3 regions of the Lysinibacillus sp. FSL K6-0102 genome follow, and region 2 is predicted to be linked to each of the others. Evidence: a T-box and tRNA genes for the amino acid it is inferred to sense, from the RefSeq annotation. Region 2 holds a T-box; the other regions hold tRNA genes.
The links. A T-box is a leader RNA that pairs with one kind of tRNA and senses whether it is charged. The one in region 2 lies ahead of ileS (isoleucine--tRNA ligase), so its partner is inferred to be a tRNA-Ile.

Region 1 (5,034 bases), 2.7 Mb from region 2:
AATATGAATTGCAACATTATGAAACGCTAAGAAATTATTTTGAAAATAATTTACCTGAAAAATGTCAGCTCGTTGAGTGTAAACAGCAACTACCTAATATTTGTGGGGTAATGATGGAAAAAGTAGAGGGGCAATATGTTCTTTTAAAGTTAAATGAGGCGGGAATCTGTATCTCTACAGGTAGTGCATGTGATATTCATAGTGAATCGGGAACAAAGGCTATTCTATCAATGGGATTCTCTTTGGAAGCGGCACGCCAATTTTTTAGAATATCTTTTGGTCCTTCCACTACACTTGAGGATATTGTAAAATTAAAAATAGAGCTTTCAAATATTTAACGAAAAGACGAGTGAAGGATTATCTATATTCTTCACTTGTAGTGAAATAGATTATAAGCTAATAATATCGGCCAAATAAAATAATTGTTTTCTTTTGAACCAACAATTGCTATAATATTTTGCAGGGCAATATTTTCTCTTACTTAACAAAAATATCTTTAAAAAGTAATAATTTCTTTTTTTTATAAAAAAGTATTGCACAATGTTAGAAAACGTTATACAATAATTCTTGTCTTGAAGGACAGGTAAACAACTTCAAAACATGATACATAACAAAGTCTAGTGATGATAGCAAAGAGGTCACACCCGTTCCCATACCGAACACGGAAGTTAAGCTCTTTAGCGCCGATGGTAGTTGGGGGCTTCCCCCTGTGAGAGTAGGACGTCGCTAGGCATAATACCCAGGAGGATTAGCTCAGCTGGGAGAGCATCTGCCTTACAAGCAGAGGGTCGGCGGTTCGAGCCCGTCATCCTCCACCATATGCCGGTTTAGCTCAGCAGGTAGAGCAACTGACTTGTAATCAGTAGGTCGTGGGTTCGATTCCTATAGCCGGCACCATTTTTTCGAGCCATTAGCTCAGTTGGTAGAGCATCTGACTTTTAATCAGAGGGTCGAAGGTTCGAGTCCTTCATGGCTCACCATTTATAAATAATAATAAGCGGGTGTGGCGGAATTGGCAGACGCACTAGACTTAGGATCTAGCGCCGCAAGGCGTGGGGGTTCGACTCCCTTCACCCGCACCATTATTTTCATTGCCAGATAAAAAAGCTTATGCACATGCGGAAGTAGTTCAGTGGTAGAACACCACCTTGCCAAGGTGGGGGTCGCGAGTTCGAACCTCGTCTTCCGCTCCAAATGTGCCGGGGTGGCGGAACTGGCAGACGCACAGGACTTAAAATCCTGCGGTAGGTGACTACCGTACCGGTTCGATTCCGGTCCTCGGCACCATTTTAAATGCGCCCGTAGCTCAATTGGATAGAGCGTCTGACTACGGATCAGAAGGTTATGGGTTCGACTCCTGTCGGGCGCGCCAAAAGAACAACGGGAAGTAGCTCAGCTTGGTAGAGCACTTGGTTTGGGACCAAGGGGTCGCAGGTTCGAATCCTGTCTTCCCGACCATTTCCAAAAAGATTATGGGGCCTTAGCTCAGCTGGGAGAGCGCCTGCCTTGCACGCAGGAGGTCAGCGGTTCGATCCCGCTAGGCTCCACCATAAGTAAATTAACCAGTATAAAGATCCTGGCGGCGTAGCTCAGCTGGCTAGAGCGTACGGTTCATACCCGTAAGGTCGGGGGTTCGATCCCCTCTGCCGCCATCTTAAAGGACCTTTAGCTCAGTTGGTTAGAGCAGACGGCTCATAACCGTCCGGTCGCAGGTTCGAGTCCTGCAAGGTCCACCATTTATATATTGTAACGGAGGTATACCCAAGTCTGGCTGAAGGGATCGGTCTTGAAAACCGACAGGCGGGTAACACCGCGCGGGGGTTCGAATCCCTCTACCTCCTCCAGTTTTAAATTTTTATAAATGGTGCTTTAAAAACTCGAAACAACATAAAATTATCGCGGGGTGGAGCAGTGGTAGCTCGTCGGGCTCATAACCCGAAGGTCGTTGGTTCAAATCCGGCCCCCGCAACCAAAAGGTCCCGTGGTGTAGCGGTTAACATGCCTGCCTGTCACGCAGGAGATCGCCGGTTCGATCCCGGTCGGGACCGCCATTTTTAAAATAAAAGTCATGAGAAGCAAAAAAGTGAGCAAGCTTAGCATGGACGAAATGGGTCAGTAGCTCAGTTGGTAGAGCATTAGATTGAAGCTCTAAGTGTCGGCGGTTCGATTCCGTCCTGACCCACCATTTATGCGGGTGTAGTTTAATGGTAAAACCTCAGCCTTCCAAGCTGATGTCGTGGGTTCGATTCCCATCACCCGCTCCAAGGGCCTATAGCTCAGCTGGTTAGAGCGCACGCCTGATAAGCGTGAGGTCGATGGTTCGAGTCCATTTAGGCCCACCATTATTCCGAAGTAGCTCAGTTGGTAGTAGCACCTGACTGTTAATCAGGTTGTCGCAGGTTCGAGTCCTGCCTTCGGAGCCATTTTTATTTTGGGGAAGTACTCAAGAGGCTGAAGAGGCGCCCCTGCTAAGGGTGTAGGTCGGGTAACCGGCGCGAGGGTTCAAATCCCTCCTTCTCCGCCATGGGCCCGTTGGTCAAGTGGTTAAGACACCGCCCTTTCACGGCGGTAACACGGGTTCGAATCCCGTACGGGTCATACTAAGTGCAGTAGATGAATTTACATCTACTGCACTTTTTAATTTACTTGATATTTAGATTTATAACATAGCTATAATAAATGAAAGCCTACACAGAATGATTAAACTGTGTAGGCTTGTTGTTTTTTAAATTAGTGATTAAATTTTTCGTCCTTTTCCATATGGGATGCAAAGAGGTGTACCAAAGATTGGATCTGTCGTCATTTGGCAATCAAGGTCAAACACATGATTAACTAAATCAGTGGTCATAATTTCTTCTGGTTTCCCTTGACGATAGACACCACGGTCACGCACTGTAATAATATGATCGGCATAGCGACAAGCAAGATTAATATCATGTAGTACCATAACAATAGTTCTCTTTTGCTGTTGGTTCAATTCGAATAGTAAATCTAAAACGTCTATTTGATGAGTTAAATCTAAGTATGTCGTAGGCTCGTCTAAAAGAATGATATCTGTATCTTGAGCAAGCGTCATAGCTATCCAAGCACGTTGACGTTGTCCCCCTGATAGCTCATCTACTGGTCTATCTTGTAAATGCTCGGTACCTGTAGCTTTTAAAGCGTTTAAAACGATTTCTTCATCTTTTTCAGTCCACTGTTGTCGCCAACTTTGGTAAGGATAGCGACCTTGTTTCACAAGTTGTAGGACAGTTAAGCCTTCTGGTGCAACAGGAGATTGAGGAAGAATAGAGAGGTTTTTAGCCACTTGTTTTGTTGATAATTTAAAAATATCCTCACCGTCTAATAAAACGGAGCCTTTTTTAGGTTTTAATAATCGAGCAATGGAGCGTAAGAGTGTGGATTTACCACAGCCATTCGCTCCGATTAATACAGTAATTTCATTCAAAGGAATAGATAAATTGAGATCTTCGATAATATTGAAATCACCATAACTTAATGTTAGAGATTTGGTTAATAAAGATTCAGTCATGTAGTATAGACTCCTTTATTTTTTAGGGTTTCTAAATAATAAATAAATAAAGTAAGGAGCACCGATAGCAGCAGTAAAGACGCCTGCGGGTACTTCTAATGGGCTAAATGCTGTACGACCTATAATATCTGCAACCATTACAAGCAATGCACCAATTGCAGCGGATGCTGGAATAAGTACACCGAACGATGAACCAACAATGCGTCGTGCAATATGAGGAGCCATTAATCCTACAAACCCAATAGCACCAGCAAATGCTATGGCACTCGCTACTAAACTGGAACATAATAGAATTAAGTAAAGGCGTGTTTTTTGAACAGGTTGCCCTAGGCTTGATGCTGTATCATCACCTAATTCTTGAACATTTAACTGCCGAGTAATAAAAAAGGTGATAAGTAGAAGTACAATAATCAATGGAACAACGATTTGTACTTGATCCCAATCCGAACTTTTGACACTACCCGTAATCCATTTATTCGCTTCACTTGCTTGATAAATTGGGCCGATAATCATTAACATTGTAGTAATTGCTTGCATGAATGCCGACACGCTAATACCGATTAAGACAAGACGATTTGGTGTGACACCATCTTTCCAAGCAAATAGGTAGACTATACATCCGACGATAGTAGCCCCTATGAATCCTGCTAATGGCAACCACTCTATACTAACTGTTAAAGAGTGATTAGAATCACTGAAAATGGCTAAGAAACCAACAACCGCTGCCCCACCACCAGCAGATATGCCGATTATATCAGGTGAGGCAAGTGGATTTTTAATGATTCCTTGTAAAACTGCACCTGCGACGGCTAACGCCATTCCAGCAAACAAGGCCATGAAAATTCGAGGCATTCGAAAATCAATAATAATCAGTTGATCAAAATCTGAGCCGTAACCAAAAAAAGCTTGTAAAACTTTAAATGGATTGATGAATGAATCACCAAATGATGCACTAAGAAAGAACACGGCAAGAGTTAGTATGCAAATCACTGTTAATTTTTTTATAGCTTGTACATCTATTAAAAATGAAATTTTTTGTTGAAGTAAACGAATTGTTTTTACATGTTTCATTATTTTTTTCCACCTTTTCGCGCAAGGTAAATAAAGAATGGTGTGCCAATCATAGCAGTCATGACGCCTACTGGAACTTCTTGTGGCATGATAATATAACGAGCCGCAACATCAGCCAGCAATAAAAGTATCCCCCCAAGTAAAGCAGCCATAGGAATAAGCCATCGATGATCAGTGCCGACAAACTTGCGCGCAAAATGGGGAACGACAATCCCTATAAAACCAATGGGGCCAGCAATTGCAACTGCTCCCCCTGCTAAAAAAATAACAATAAGACCGACCAATATCTTCATAAGTCCTAAACGTAAACCAAGACCTCTTGCTACATCATCGCCAAGAGCGAGAATATTCATTTTGGGGGAAATGATGAGGGCAGCAATCCACCCAATTACTAGATACGGTAGAACAGATAGTAGAATTTCAAGTTTTCT
Region 2 (5,034 bases):
TTACCTTGAAGAAGAATTAGAAGAAGAAATCACGCAAGCTCCTATTCAGCAACAACAACCCATACAACAACAGCAACCGATTCATTCAGTTAAGCCAAAAAAAATGATGAAAGAACGCAAAGCACCTATTCATGAAATCATGCCACAAAGCACAGCAACTCCTAATAACATTGTCAGTTTGCAGGCAGCTATGAGTTCTAAGGGAGCAAAAGTTGTTTTAATAGAACCGAGAGTTTATGCAGAAGCACAAGATATCGCAGAGCATTTAAAAAATAAACGTGCAACAATTGTCAATTTGCAACGTATCGAAAGAGAACAAGGTAAACGCATTATTGATTTTTTAAGTGGCACAGTCTATGCTCTTGCTGGAGATATTCAACGTATTGGTAAAGATATCTTCCTTTGTACGCCAGATAATGTAGAAGTGACTGGTGAAATTACAAACTTTATTTTAGACGATAATTAATAGCGAGGATTGTAGTTTATATGACTTTTTTTATTATACTTGGTTATGTATCATTAGCATTTAAGATTTACTCATTCATGCTAATTGCATATATCTTAATGTCTTGGGTGCCTGCCGCTCAAAATTCAGCAATTGGTCGCATGCTTGAAAAAGTTTGTGAGCCATATTTAGGTATTTTTAGGAAATTCATTCCGCCTCTTGGTATGATTGATATTTCGCCAATTGTGGCCATCTTTATGCTGAATTTTATAGAAAGAGGGCTTTATATAGTCATTCAGAAAATATATTTTATGTTCGCTTAGAAGTAAATCCTCACGTTTTGGTGGGGATTTTTTATTTATTTTAATTTTCTATGCTACTAAAGCGACTAATAAAAAATTTTAAAACAATGACGTCCAAACGTCATTAATTGGGAATACTAAGTTTCCAACTAACAAAGCAAAATGGAACTAGTGAAAGAGGAGACAACAAGATGGAACACTTAATCCAGCATTTTCGAAAAGATGAACAGCCCTTTATTGAACAGGTAATAAGCTGGCAGCGTGAGGTTGAAGATCGTTATGCGCCTAAGCTGACAGATTTTCTTGATCCAAGACAACGTTTTATTGTGACATCGATTATCGGGCAAAATGATACCCTAAAAACTGCATGCACAGGTTTATTTGAAGAGGCGGAGAGGCAGCGTATGCTTATTTTTCCTACTTACTATGAAGCAATAGAAGAAGACTTTCAGTTAGTGGCATTTACGATTCAATATCCAGTGAAATTTGTTCAATTACGACATCCTGATGTTTTAGGTGCGTTGCTTTCATTAGGTTTAAACCGTGGCAAATTTGGTGATATTCGTGTAAATGATCAGCAGGTGCAATTCGTTGTAGCTCAAGAGGTAGCAGAATATGTTCGGTTACATTTAACAGGTATTGGTAAAGTTAAGGTGCATATTGAGTCTTTAAAAGAAGCGGATTCCCTTATTGTAAATGAGGAAGAATGGTTGGAGGAATCTCATACAGTATCTTCCATGCGCTTAGATGTAATTATTGCGACTGTATTAAATGTATCACGCCAAAAAGCTCAAGCTTTAATTACTGGGAAAAAAGTTCGTGTAAATTGGACAGAAAGAGATACAGTTGCTTTTGAATTACAAGAGGGAGATATTTTATCGATACGTGGAAGTGGTAGGGTGAAAATTATTATGACTGAAGGCCGAACAAAAAAAGATAAAATCCGTCTTCAAGTCGGTCGATTGGCCCAAAAAAGCTGAAAGTGAAGTAAATTTCATTAATTTTTACTGCTAAGTTGTCGGAACAATTGTATAATAGGAATTACGAATGTACATGTAAAGGAGAGAAGGATTGTATGCCATTATCACCTATTGATATACATAATAAGGAGTTTACAAAAGCCTTCAGAGGTTATGCTGAAGATGAAGTAAATGAATTTTTAGATCAGATTATTAAAGACTATGAAATTCTGCTTCGTGAAAAAAAAGAGGTTGATAAGCAATTAGAGATGGCTTTAGAACAAGCGAGACATTTCAACACCTTAGAAGAAACTTTGCAGAAGTCTATTGTCGTTGCACAAGAAGCGGCTGATGAAGTGAGAAGAAATTCTCAAAAAGAGGCAAAGCTCATTGTAAAAGAAGCTGAAAAAAATGCTGATCGAATTGTCAATGAAGCTTTGACGAAGGCTCGTAAGGTGACGATTGAAATTGATGAGCTTAAAAAGCAATCTAAGGTATTTCGTAATCGTTTCAAGATGCTTGTAGAAGCACAGCTGGATTTACTTAATGCAGATGACTGGGATCATTTGCTGCAATATGATATCGATTTAACAGAAATTCAAGCATCTGTTGAAGAAGCACAGGATTCTGAGGATATTTAACTTTTCTTTTTAATTGCTGTAATTGACAAATGAAACTTGACGCGATTGTTTGAATTTCATATACTTTGTAATAGTAATTATTTTGAACAGATATGCATAAAAGCAGAGACGAAGACAGTATTTGTTAGGCGTTGTTAAGCGATTTGGGGACAGTGAGAGCCCAAACATACAACTAGCATTGAACATCACTTCTGAGCTAAATAACTGAAAAAAGTAGGTTATTTCGTGATGCACGACGTTAAACGTGCTTTTAAGAGGTAGTGCAAATTTTTGTACTACAATTAGGGTGGTACCGCGAGTAGAAGCTTCTCGTCCCTTAGTGGGATTGAGGGCTTTTTTTGTTTGTTTCCGAATCGTTTTAGATAATTTTGCCAATAACTGTCTTATGAGAAAAATGTCTACCTGTTTGTGTAAAATAAAGGAGGAATTTTAATGGTTGAATACAAAGATACTTTATTAATGCCAAAAACAGATTTCCCAATGCGTGGAAATTTACCGGCAAATGAGCCAAAAATGCAAGAAAAATGGAATGGCATGGATATTAACAAATTACAGATGGAGCGTACGGAAGGTCGACCAGAATTTGTTCTACATGATGGTCCTCCCTATGCAAATGGTGATATCCATATAGGCCATGCTCTAAATAAAGTATTGAAGGATATGATTACACGTCATCGCTCCATGACTGGCTACCATGTCAATTATATTCCAGGTTGGGATACACATGGTTTACCAATTGAGCAAGCATTGACTAACAAAGGTGTAAAACGTAAAGAAATGTCAGTAGCAGCATTCCGCCAACTTTGTGAAGAGTATGCTTATGAGCAAATTGACAATCAACGTGCCCAATTCCGCCGTCTAGGCATTCGAGGTGATTGGGAAAATCCATATATTACATTAAAGCCTGAGTTTGAAGCTCGTCAAATTGAAGTATTCGGTAAAATGGCGGAAAAAGGTTATATCTATAAAGGGTTAAAGCCGGTTTATTGGTCTCCTTCTTCTGAATCTGCTTTGGCGGAAGCTGAAATTGAATATAAGGACATCAAATCTCCATCCATTTATGTAAGCTTTGCAATTAAGGATGCGAAGGGTGTTGTTCCAGCAGATGCTAAATTTATCATTTGGACAACAACACCATGGACATTACCAGCAAACTTAGGGATTTCTTTGAATCCTGAATTTATCTATGTAGTAGTTGCAGTGGCTAATAAAAAATTCATCATTGCCAAAGAGTTATTAGAGTCAGTGGCAACTACGCTTGGATGGGTAGACTATGAGGTTGTACAAGAGGTAAAAGGAGAGGCATTAGATCGTATTGTAGCACAACATCCATTCTACGATCGTGAATCGCTTATTATGGTAGGTGAACACGTAACTGCTGAAGCGGGTACAGGTTGTGTTCATACAGCCCCAGGGCATGGTGAAGACGATTATCATATTGGTAAACAGTACGGTTTAGGTATTCTTAGCCCTCTTGATAATAGTGGCTGTTATACAGATGAAGCACCTGGCTTTGAAGGCGTGTTTTATAATGATGCGAATAAACTCGTCACAGAAAAACTAAAAGAAGTAGGAGCGTTAGAAAAGCTTGATTTCTTTACGCACTCCTATCCACATGACTGGCGTACGAAAAAGCCTGTTATTTATCGTGCGACACCACAATGGTTTGCATCTGTTGAAGCATTCCGTGGGGAGTTATTAGAGGCTGTAAAAGCAACAGCATTTACACCAGCTTGGGGAGAAACTCGTCTTTATAATATGATTCGTGATCGTGGAGACTGGGTAATTTCACGTCAACGTGCGTGGGGTGTGCCGATTCCGATTTTCTATGCTGAAAATGGTGAACCTATTATTACACCTGAAACAATTAGTCATGTCTCAGCATTATTCCGTGAGAATGGATCAAATATTTGGTTCCAAAAAACAGCAAAAGAGTTATTACCAGAAGGCTTTACACATCCAGGTAGCCCGAACGGCGAATTTACAAAAGAAAATGATATTATGGATGTTTGGTTTGATTCCGGTTCATCACACCAAGGTGTACTAGTAGAGCGTGGTATGAAATATCCAGCTGATCTCTATTTAGAGGGTTCTGACCAACATCGTGGTTGGTTTAATTCCTCTCTTATTACATCTGTAGCTATTAACGGCTATGCACCATACAAAGGACTTTTAACACATGGTTTTGTACTTGATGGTGAAGGACGTAAAATGAGTAAATCTTTAGGGAATGTGATTATTCCGCAAAAAGTAATGGATCAGTATGGAGCAGACATACTTCGTTTATGGGTTGCTTCTGTTGATTATACAGCAGATGTGCGCATCTCTATGGATATGTTAAAGCAAGTATCTGAAGTGTATCGTAAAATTCGTAATACTTTCCGTTTCTTACACGGCAATATTGCTGATTTCGATCCTACGAAAGATCGTGTAAGTTATGCTGAGCTTCGTGAAATGGATCAATATGTGTATATGCGCTTACAGGATGTCTTAAAAACTGTGCGTGCTGCCTATGATCGCTATGATTTTGCTGCTGTCTATCATGTAGTCAATAATTTCGTTGCTGTAGAGTTATCTTCATTCTATCTTGATATTGCCAAAGACGTAGTCTATATCGAGGGTCATGACAATAAGGATCGTCGTGCGATGCAAACAGTTATTTATGATACATTGATGACATTAGTAAA
Region 3 (5,034 bases), 2.7 Mb from region 2:
GCGTAGGAAATTTGAGAGGAGCTGTCCTTAGTACGAGAGGACCGGGATGGACACACCGCTGGTGTACCAGTTGTCTTGCCAAAGGCATCGCTGGGTAGCTATGTGTGGACGGGATAAGTGCTGAAAGCATCTAAGCATGAAGCCCCCCTCAAGATGAGATTTCCCATTACGCAAGTAAGTAAGATCCCTCAAAGACGATGAGGTAGATAGGTTCGAGGTGGAAGTGTGGTGACACATGGAGCTGACGAATACTAATCGATCGAGGACTTAACCAAAAAAGTTTGAAACATTCAATGCACCGTTTATCCAGTTTTGAAAGAGCAAATCTTTCTAAAAAGAGAGCTTCTAGACACAGCAGTACGCCGTGTATGGAAGGTCGACCATAGTCTAGTGATGATGGCAAAGAGGTCACACCCGTTCCCATACCGAACACGGAAGTTAAGCTCTTTAGCGCCGATGGTAGTTGGGGGCTTCCCCCTGTGAGAGTAGGACGTCGCTAGGCATAATACCCAGGAGGATTAGCTCAGCTGGGAGAGCATCTGCCTTACAAGCAGAGGGTCGGCGGTTCGAGCCCGTCATCCTCCACCATATGCCGGTTTAGCTCAGCAGGTAGAGCAACTGACTTGTAATCAGTAGGTCGTGGGTTCGATTCCTATAGCCGGCACCATTTTTTCGAGCCATTAGCTCAGTTGGTAGAGCATCTGACTTTTAATCAGAGGGTCGAAGGTTCGAGTCCTTCATGGCTCACCATTTATAAATAATAATAAGCGGGTGTGGCGGAATTGGCAGACGCACTAGACTTAGGATCTAGCGCCGCAAGGCGTGGGGGTTCGACTCCCTTCACCCGCACCATTATTTTCATTGCCAGATAAAAAAGCTTATGCACATGCGGAAGTAGTTCAGTGGTAGAACACCACCTTGCCAAGGTGGGGGTCGCGAGTTCGAACCTCGTCTTCCGCTCCAAATGTGCCGGGGTGGCGGAACTGGCAGACGCACAGGACTTAAAATCCTGCGGTAGGTGACTACCGTACCGGTTCGATTCCGGTCCTCGGCACCATTTTAAATGCGCCCGTAGCTCAATTGGATAGAGCGTCTGACTACGGATCAGAAGGTTATGGGTTCGACTCCTGTCGGGCGCGCCAAAAGAACAACGGGAAGTAGCTCAGCTTGGTAGAGCACTTGGTTTGGGACCAAGGGGTCGCAGGTTCGAATCCTGTCTTCCCGACCATTTCCAAAAAGATTATGGGGCCTTAGCTCAGCTGGGAGAGCGCCTGCCTTGCACGCAGGAGGTCAGCGGTTCGATCCCGCTAGGCTCCACCATAAGTAAATTAACCAGTATAAAGATCCTGGCGGCGTAGCTCAGCTGGCTAGAGCGTACGGTTCATACCCGTAAGGTCGGGGGTTCGATCCCCTCTGCCGCCATCTTAAAGGACCTTTAGCTCAGTTGGTTAGAGCAGACGGCTCATAACCGTCCGGTCGCAGGTTCGAGTCCTGCAAGGTCCACCATTTATATATTGTAACGGAGGTATACCCAAGTCTGGCTGAAGGGATCGGTCTTGAAAACCGACAGGCGGGTAACACCGCGCGGGGGTTCGAATCCCTCTACCTCCTCCAGTTTTAAATTTTTATAAATGGTGCTTTAAAAACTCGAAACAACATAAAATTATCGCGGGGTGGAGCAGTGGTAGCTCGTCGGGCTCATAACCCGAAGGTCGTTGGTTCAAATCCGGCCCCCGCAACCAAAAGGTCCCGTGGTGTAGCGGTTAACATGCCTGCCTGTCACGCAGGAGATCGCCGGTTCGATCCCGGTCGGGACCGCCATTTTTAAAATAAAAGTCATGAGAAGCAAAAAAGTGAGCAAGCTTAGCATGGACGAAATGGGTCAGTAGCTCAGTTGGTAGAGCATTAGATTGAAGCTCTAAGTGTCGGCGGTTCGATTCCGTCCTGACCCACCATTTATGCGGGTGTAGTTTAATGGTAAAACCTCAGCCTTCCAAGCTGATGTCGTGGGTTCGATTCCCATCACCCGCTCCAAGGGCCTATAGCTCAGCTGGTTAGAGCGCACGCCTGATAAGCGTGAGGTCGATGGTTCGAGTCCATTTAGGCCCACCATTATTCCGAAGTAGCTCAGTTGGTAGTAGCACCTGACTGTTAATCAGGTTGTCGCAGGTTCGAGTCCTGCCTTCGGAGCCATTTTTATTTTGGGGAAGTACTCAAGAGGCTGAAGAGGCGCCCCTGCTAAGGGTGTAGGTCGGGTAACCGGCGCGAGGGTTCAAATCCCTCCTTCTCCGCCATGGGCCCGTTGGTCAAGTGGTTAAGACACCGCCCTTTCACGGCGGTAACACGGGTTCGAATCCCGTACGGGTCATACTAGAAACAGTAGATGCAATTGCATCTACTGTTTTTTGATATTCATAGATACAAAATTTACTCTTGATTCAATGCATTTTCATCCATATAAACTACTTCCCAGATATGCCCATCTACATCTTGAAAACCCCAACCATACATAAATCCGTGATCTTGTGGTTCACTATAAGGTTTACCACCAGAGGCAAGTGCCTTATTCACTAATTGATCTACTTGTTCTCGGTTTTCAGCAGAGAGACATAAGATTGCTTCTGCAGAAGTAGTAGTATCTGTAACTTCTTTCTTACTAAATCCTTTAAATCGTTCTTCAACCATTATTAATACGAAGATATTTTCGCTAATAATCATTGAGGCTGTTGTTTCATCACTGAATTGTTGATTGAACTCAAAACCTAATTCCTTAAAAAAACTGATAGATTTGTTTAGATCTTTTACTGGTAAATTGATAAAGATATTTTTCGATTGAAAAGCCATTTAGTATCACCTCCAAATTGACAGTATCATGGAGCATAAAGTCGTGTCAATTATAGCAATGCGGGGCGCAAATGGAAGCCATTAGCACTATTAGAAGTAGGTGTTATGTCAACAAAAACAGAAAGGTTATATCTTCAACCTTTCTGTTTAAAAAGTTTTAACTATTTATCCTCTGGCTAGCATTCTTTCAAGTGAACTAAGTGCTTCAGAGGTAGTATATTCATCTACTTGTATACGGTTATGAGGTTGACCTTGCTCAATACTTTCTAAGCTCCATAACAAATGTGGAAGGTCAATTCGATTCATTGTTAAACAAGGACAAAAGTTTTCGTTTAAGGAGACAATATGTTTATCAGGATGCTGCTTAATAATGCGATTGACAAGGTTCATTTCTGTTCCAATTGCCCATGCAGATCCGCTTGGAGCTCGATTGATTGTATCAATAATGTATTTTGTGGAGCCTGCATCATCAGCCGCTGCAACCACTTCACGGCTGCACTCAGGGTGAACAATTATCCTCATAGTCGGGTGTTCTTTGCGAATAACCTCTGTATGTTGAACAGTAAAACCTTCGTGCACAGAGCAGTGACCCTTCCAAAGAATAACCTGGATATTTTCAAGTGGCTCTTTTGTTTCGAGCAAGTTCTTATGCGGATTCCAAACAGCCATATTTTCAAGAGGTATACCTAAATCATAGGCAGTATTTCTTCCTAAATGTTGGTCAGGTAAAAAGAAGATACGCTGTTTTTGGGTAAAAGCCCATTGAACAAGTTCCTTTGCATTCGATGAAGTGACACAAGCACCACCATGTCTTCCAGTAAAGGCTTTAATAGCCGCAGTTGAGTTAACATAGGTTAGAGGAATAATCGTATCACCAAAGAGTTCTTGAAGAATTGGCCATGCTTGTTCAGTTTGATAAATATCAGCCATATCAGCCATTGAACATCCAGCGCGCATATCTGGTAAATAGACATGTTGCTGTTTCGTTGTCAGCATATCAGCAGTCTCTGCCATAAAATGTACACCGCAAAATACGATGTGTTCAGCTTCCTTATTTGCTGCGGATAATTGAGCTAACTGTAAAGAATCCCCAGTTGCATCTGCAAATTGAATGACTTCATCTTTTTGATAATGGTGGCCAGGAATAAATAATTTAGGACCTAATTTTTTCTTTATTGATAAAATACGAGATTCCATTTCCTTTACAGATAGTGCCCGATAATGCTCTGGGAGTAATGTCGTCTGTTGTAATAAACTAGTGATGGACAAGGGAATGATCTCCTTTCATTTGAACGAGTGCACTAATATCAAAAGCTTTAACTGAATGTGTTAAGGAGCCAAGTGAAATCCATTGAATACCCGTTTGGGCATAAGCCTTTAAATTTTCAAGTGTGATGCCCCCAGATGCTTCAGTCGCAATAGTGGGAGGAACAATGGGAAGCCATGCACGGATTTCTTCTGGGCTACGGTTATCAAACATAATAATATCTGCTCCTGCGTTGATAGCTTCTTCTAATTGTTCTTTTGTTTCAATTTCAACTTCAATTTTTACGGTATGACCGACTTTCGCTCTAGCGGTCTGAACTGCCTTTGTAATGCTACCAGCAAAGGCAATATGATTGTCCTTTAGCATAATTGCGTCATACAGGCCATTTCGATGATTAAAAGCACCACCAATTCTAACAGCATATTTATCTAGCATACGCAGTCCTGGTAGTGTTTTACGCGTATCACATATTTTTGCGTGAGTACCTACTGTTTCTTGAACGGCAAGATGGGCAGCCGTTGCAATAGCAGACATACGTTGAATAAGATTTAAAATGACACGCTCACCGATTAATAATTTTTGTAAGGGACCTTTAATCACAGCGAGTACATCACCTGACTTCACCATCTCTCCATCTTTTGTATGAAGGTTGACTTCGATTGATCGATCGAGTAAGAGAAAGCCATGCTCAATAATGTTAGCCCCACAAAAAATTCCGCTTTCTTTCGCGTAAAAAGAAAAAGCTCCCTGTTGTTCGGCTGAAAAGATAAATTCACTCGATAAATCTCCATCTCCTAAATCCTCATTAAAAAATTGCTTGAGCATTTCCTCAAGTTTGATGATATTCATACAATGAGTTCCTCACTTTCATTTGTCCTTGCGAAAAAATAATCCATCGACTTGCCCATTGTGATTTCATTTCG

Region 1: it encodes a tRNA-Ile, which carries the amino acid that the T-box ahead of ileS (isoleucine--tRNA ligase) is inferred to sense. The anticodon was not compared.
Region 3: it encodes a tRNA-Ile, which carries the amino acid that the T-box ahead of ileS (isoleucine--tRNA ligase) is inferred to sense. The anticodon was not compared.

What each region holds. Positions count from the first base shown of each region.
Region 1 is NZ_JBBOPH010000001.1:3,729,075-3,734,108, reverse strand. Features, by position in the region: gene NYE73_RS18960 (cysteine desulfurase family protein) at 1-338, shown strand, start outside; rRNA gene rrf (5S ribosomal RNA) at 617-732, shown strand; tRNA gene NYE73_RS18950 (tRNA-Val) at 743-818, shown strand; tRNA gene NYE73_RS18945 (tRNA-Thr) at 822-897, shown strand; tRNA gene NYE73_RS18940 (tRNA-Lys) at 905-980, shown strand; tRNA gene NYE73_RS18935 (tRNA-Leu) at 998-1,082, shown strand; tRNA gene NYE73_RS18930 (tRNA-Gly) at 1,119-1,193, shown strand; tRNA gene NYE73_RS18925 (tRNA-Leu) at 1,199-1,287, shown strand; tRNA gene NYE73_RS18920 (tRNA-Arg) at 1,296-1,372, shown strand; tRNA gene NYE73_RS18915 (tRNA-Pro) at 1,382-1,458, shown strand; tRNA gene NYE73_RS18910 (tRNA-Ala) at 1,475-1,550, shown strand; tRNA gene NYE73_RS18905 (tRNA-Met) at 1,579-1,652, shown strand; tRNA gene NYE73_RS18900 (tRNA-Ile) at 1,660-1,736, shown strand; tRNA gene NYE73_RS18895 (tRNA-Ser) at 1,752-1,844, shown strand; tRNA gene NYE73_RS18890 (tRNA-Met) at 1,898-1,972, shown strand; tRNA gene NYE73_RS18885 (tRNA-Asp) at 1,976-2,051, shown strand; tRNA gene NYE73_RS18880 (tRNA-Phe) at 2,110-2,185, shown strand; tRNA gene NYE73_RS18875 (tRNA-Gly) at 2,191-2,264, shown strand; tRNA gene NYE73_RS18870 (tRNA-Ile) at 2,266-2,342, shown strand; tRNA gene NYE73_RS18865 (tRNA-Asn) at 2,347-2,423, shown strand; tRNA gene NYE73_RS18860 (tRNA-Ser) at 2,434-2,524, shown strand; tRNA gene NYE73_RS18855 (tRNA-Glu) at 2,527-2,598, shown strand; gene NYE73_RS18850 (ABC transporter ATP-binding protein) at 2,738-3,532, opposite strand; gene NYE73_RS18845 (FecCD family ABC transporter permease) at 3,548-4,603, opposite strand; gene NYE73_RS18840 (FecCD family ABC transporter permease) at 4,603-5,034, opposite strand, start outside.
Region 2 is NZ_JBBOPH010000001.1:992,449-997,482, forward strand. Features, by position in the region: gene NYE73_RS04630 (cell division protein SepF) at 1-466, shown strand, start outside; gene NYE73_RS04635 (YggT family protein) at 487-768, shown strand; gene NYE73_RS04640 (YlmH family RNA-binding protein) at 939-1,727, shown strand; gene NYE73_RS04645 (DivIVA domain-containing protein) at 1,823-2,347, shown strand; T-box leader at 2,444-2,667, shown strand; gene ileS (isoleucine--tRNA ligase) at 2,780-5,034, shown strand, end outside.
Region 3 is NZ_JBBOPH010000001.1:3,736,411-3,741,444, reverse strand. Features, by position in the region: rRNA gene NYE73_RS19090 (23S ribosomal RNA) at 1-275, shown strand, start outside; rRNA gene rrf (5S ribosomal RNA) at 387-502, shown strand; tRNA gene NYE73_RS19080 (tRNA-Val) at 513-588, shown strand; tRNA gene NYE73_RS19075 (tRNA-Thr) at 592-667, shown strand; tRNA gene NYE73_RS19070 (tRNA-Lys) at 675-750, shown strand; tRNA gene NYE73_RS19065 (tRNA-Leu) at 768-852, shown strand; tRNA gene NYE73_RS19060 (tRNA-Gly) at 889-963, shown strand; tRNA gene NYE73_RS19055 (tRNA-Leu) at 969-1,057, shown strand; tRNA gene NYE73_RS19050 (tRNA-Arg) at 1,066-1,142, shown strand; tRNA gene NYE73_RS19045 (tRNA-Pro) at 1,152-1,228, shown strand; tRNA gene NYE73_RS19040 (tRNA-Ala) at 1,245-1,320, shown strand; tRNA gene NYE73_RS19035 (tRNA-Met) at 1,349-1,422, shown strand; tRNA gene NYE73_RS19030 (tRNA-Ile) at 1,430-1,506, shown strand; tRNA gene NYE73_RS19025 (tRNA-Ser) at 1,522-1,614, shown strand; tRNA gene NYE73_RS19020 (tRNA-Met) at 1,668-1,742, shown strand; tRNA gene NYE73_RS19015 (tRNA-Asp) at 1,746-1,821, shown strand; tRNA gene NYE73_RS19010 (tRNA-Phe) at 1,880-1,955, shown strand; tRNA gene NYE73_RS19005 (tRNA-Gly) at 1,961-2,034, shown strand; tRNA gene NYE73_RS19000 (tRNA-Ile) at 2,036-2,112, shown strand; tRNA gene NYE73_RS18995 (tRNA-Asn) at 2,117-2,193, shown strand; tRNA gene NYE73_RS18990 (tRNA-Ser) at 2,204-2,294, shown strand; tRNA gene NYE73_RS18985 (tRNA-Glu) at 2,297-2,368, shown strand; gene NYE73_RS18980 (VOC family protein) at 2,428-2,844, opposite strand; gene nadA (quinolinate synthase NadA) at 3,010-4,113, opposite strand; gene nadC (carboxylating nicotinate-nucleotide diphosphorylase) at 4,100-4,960, opposite strand; gene nadB (L-aspartate oxidase) at 4,941-5,034, opposite strand, start outside.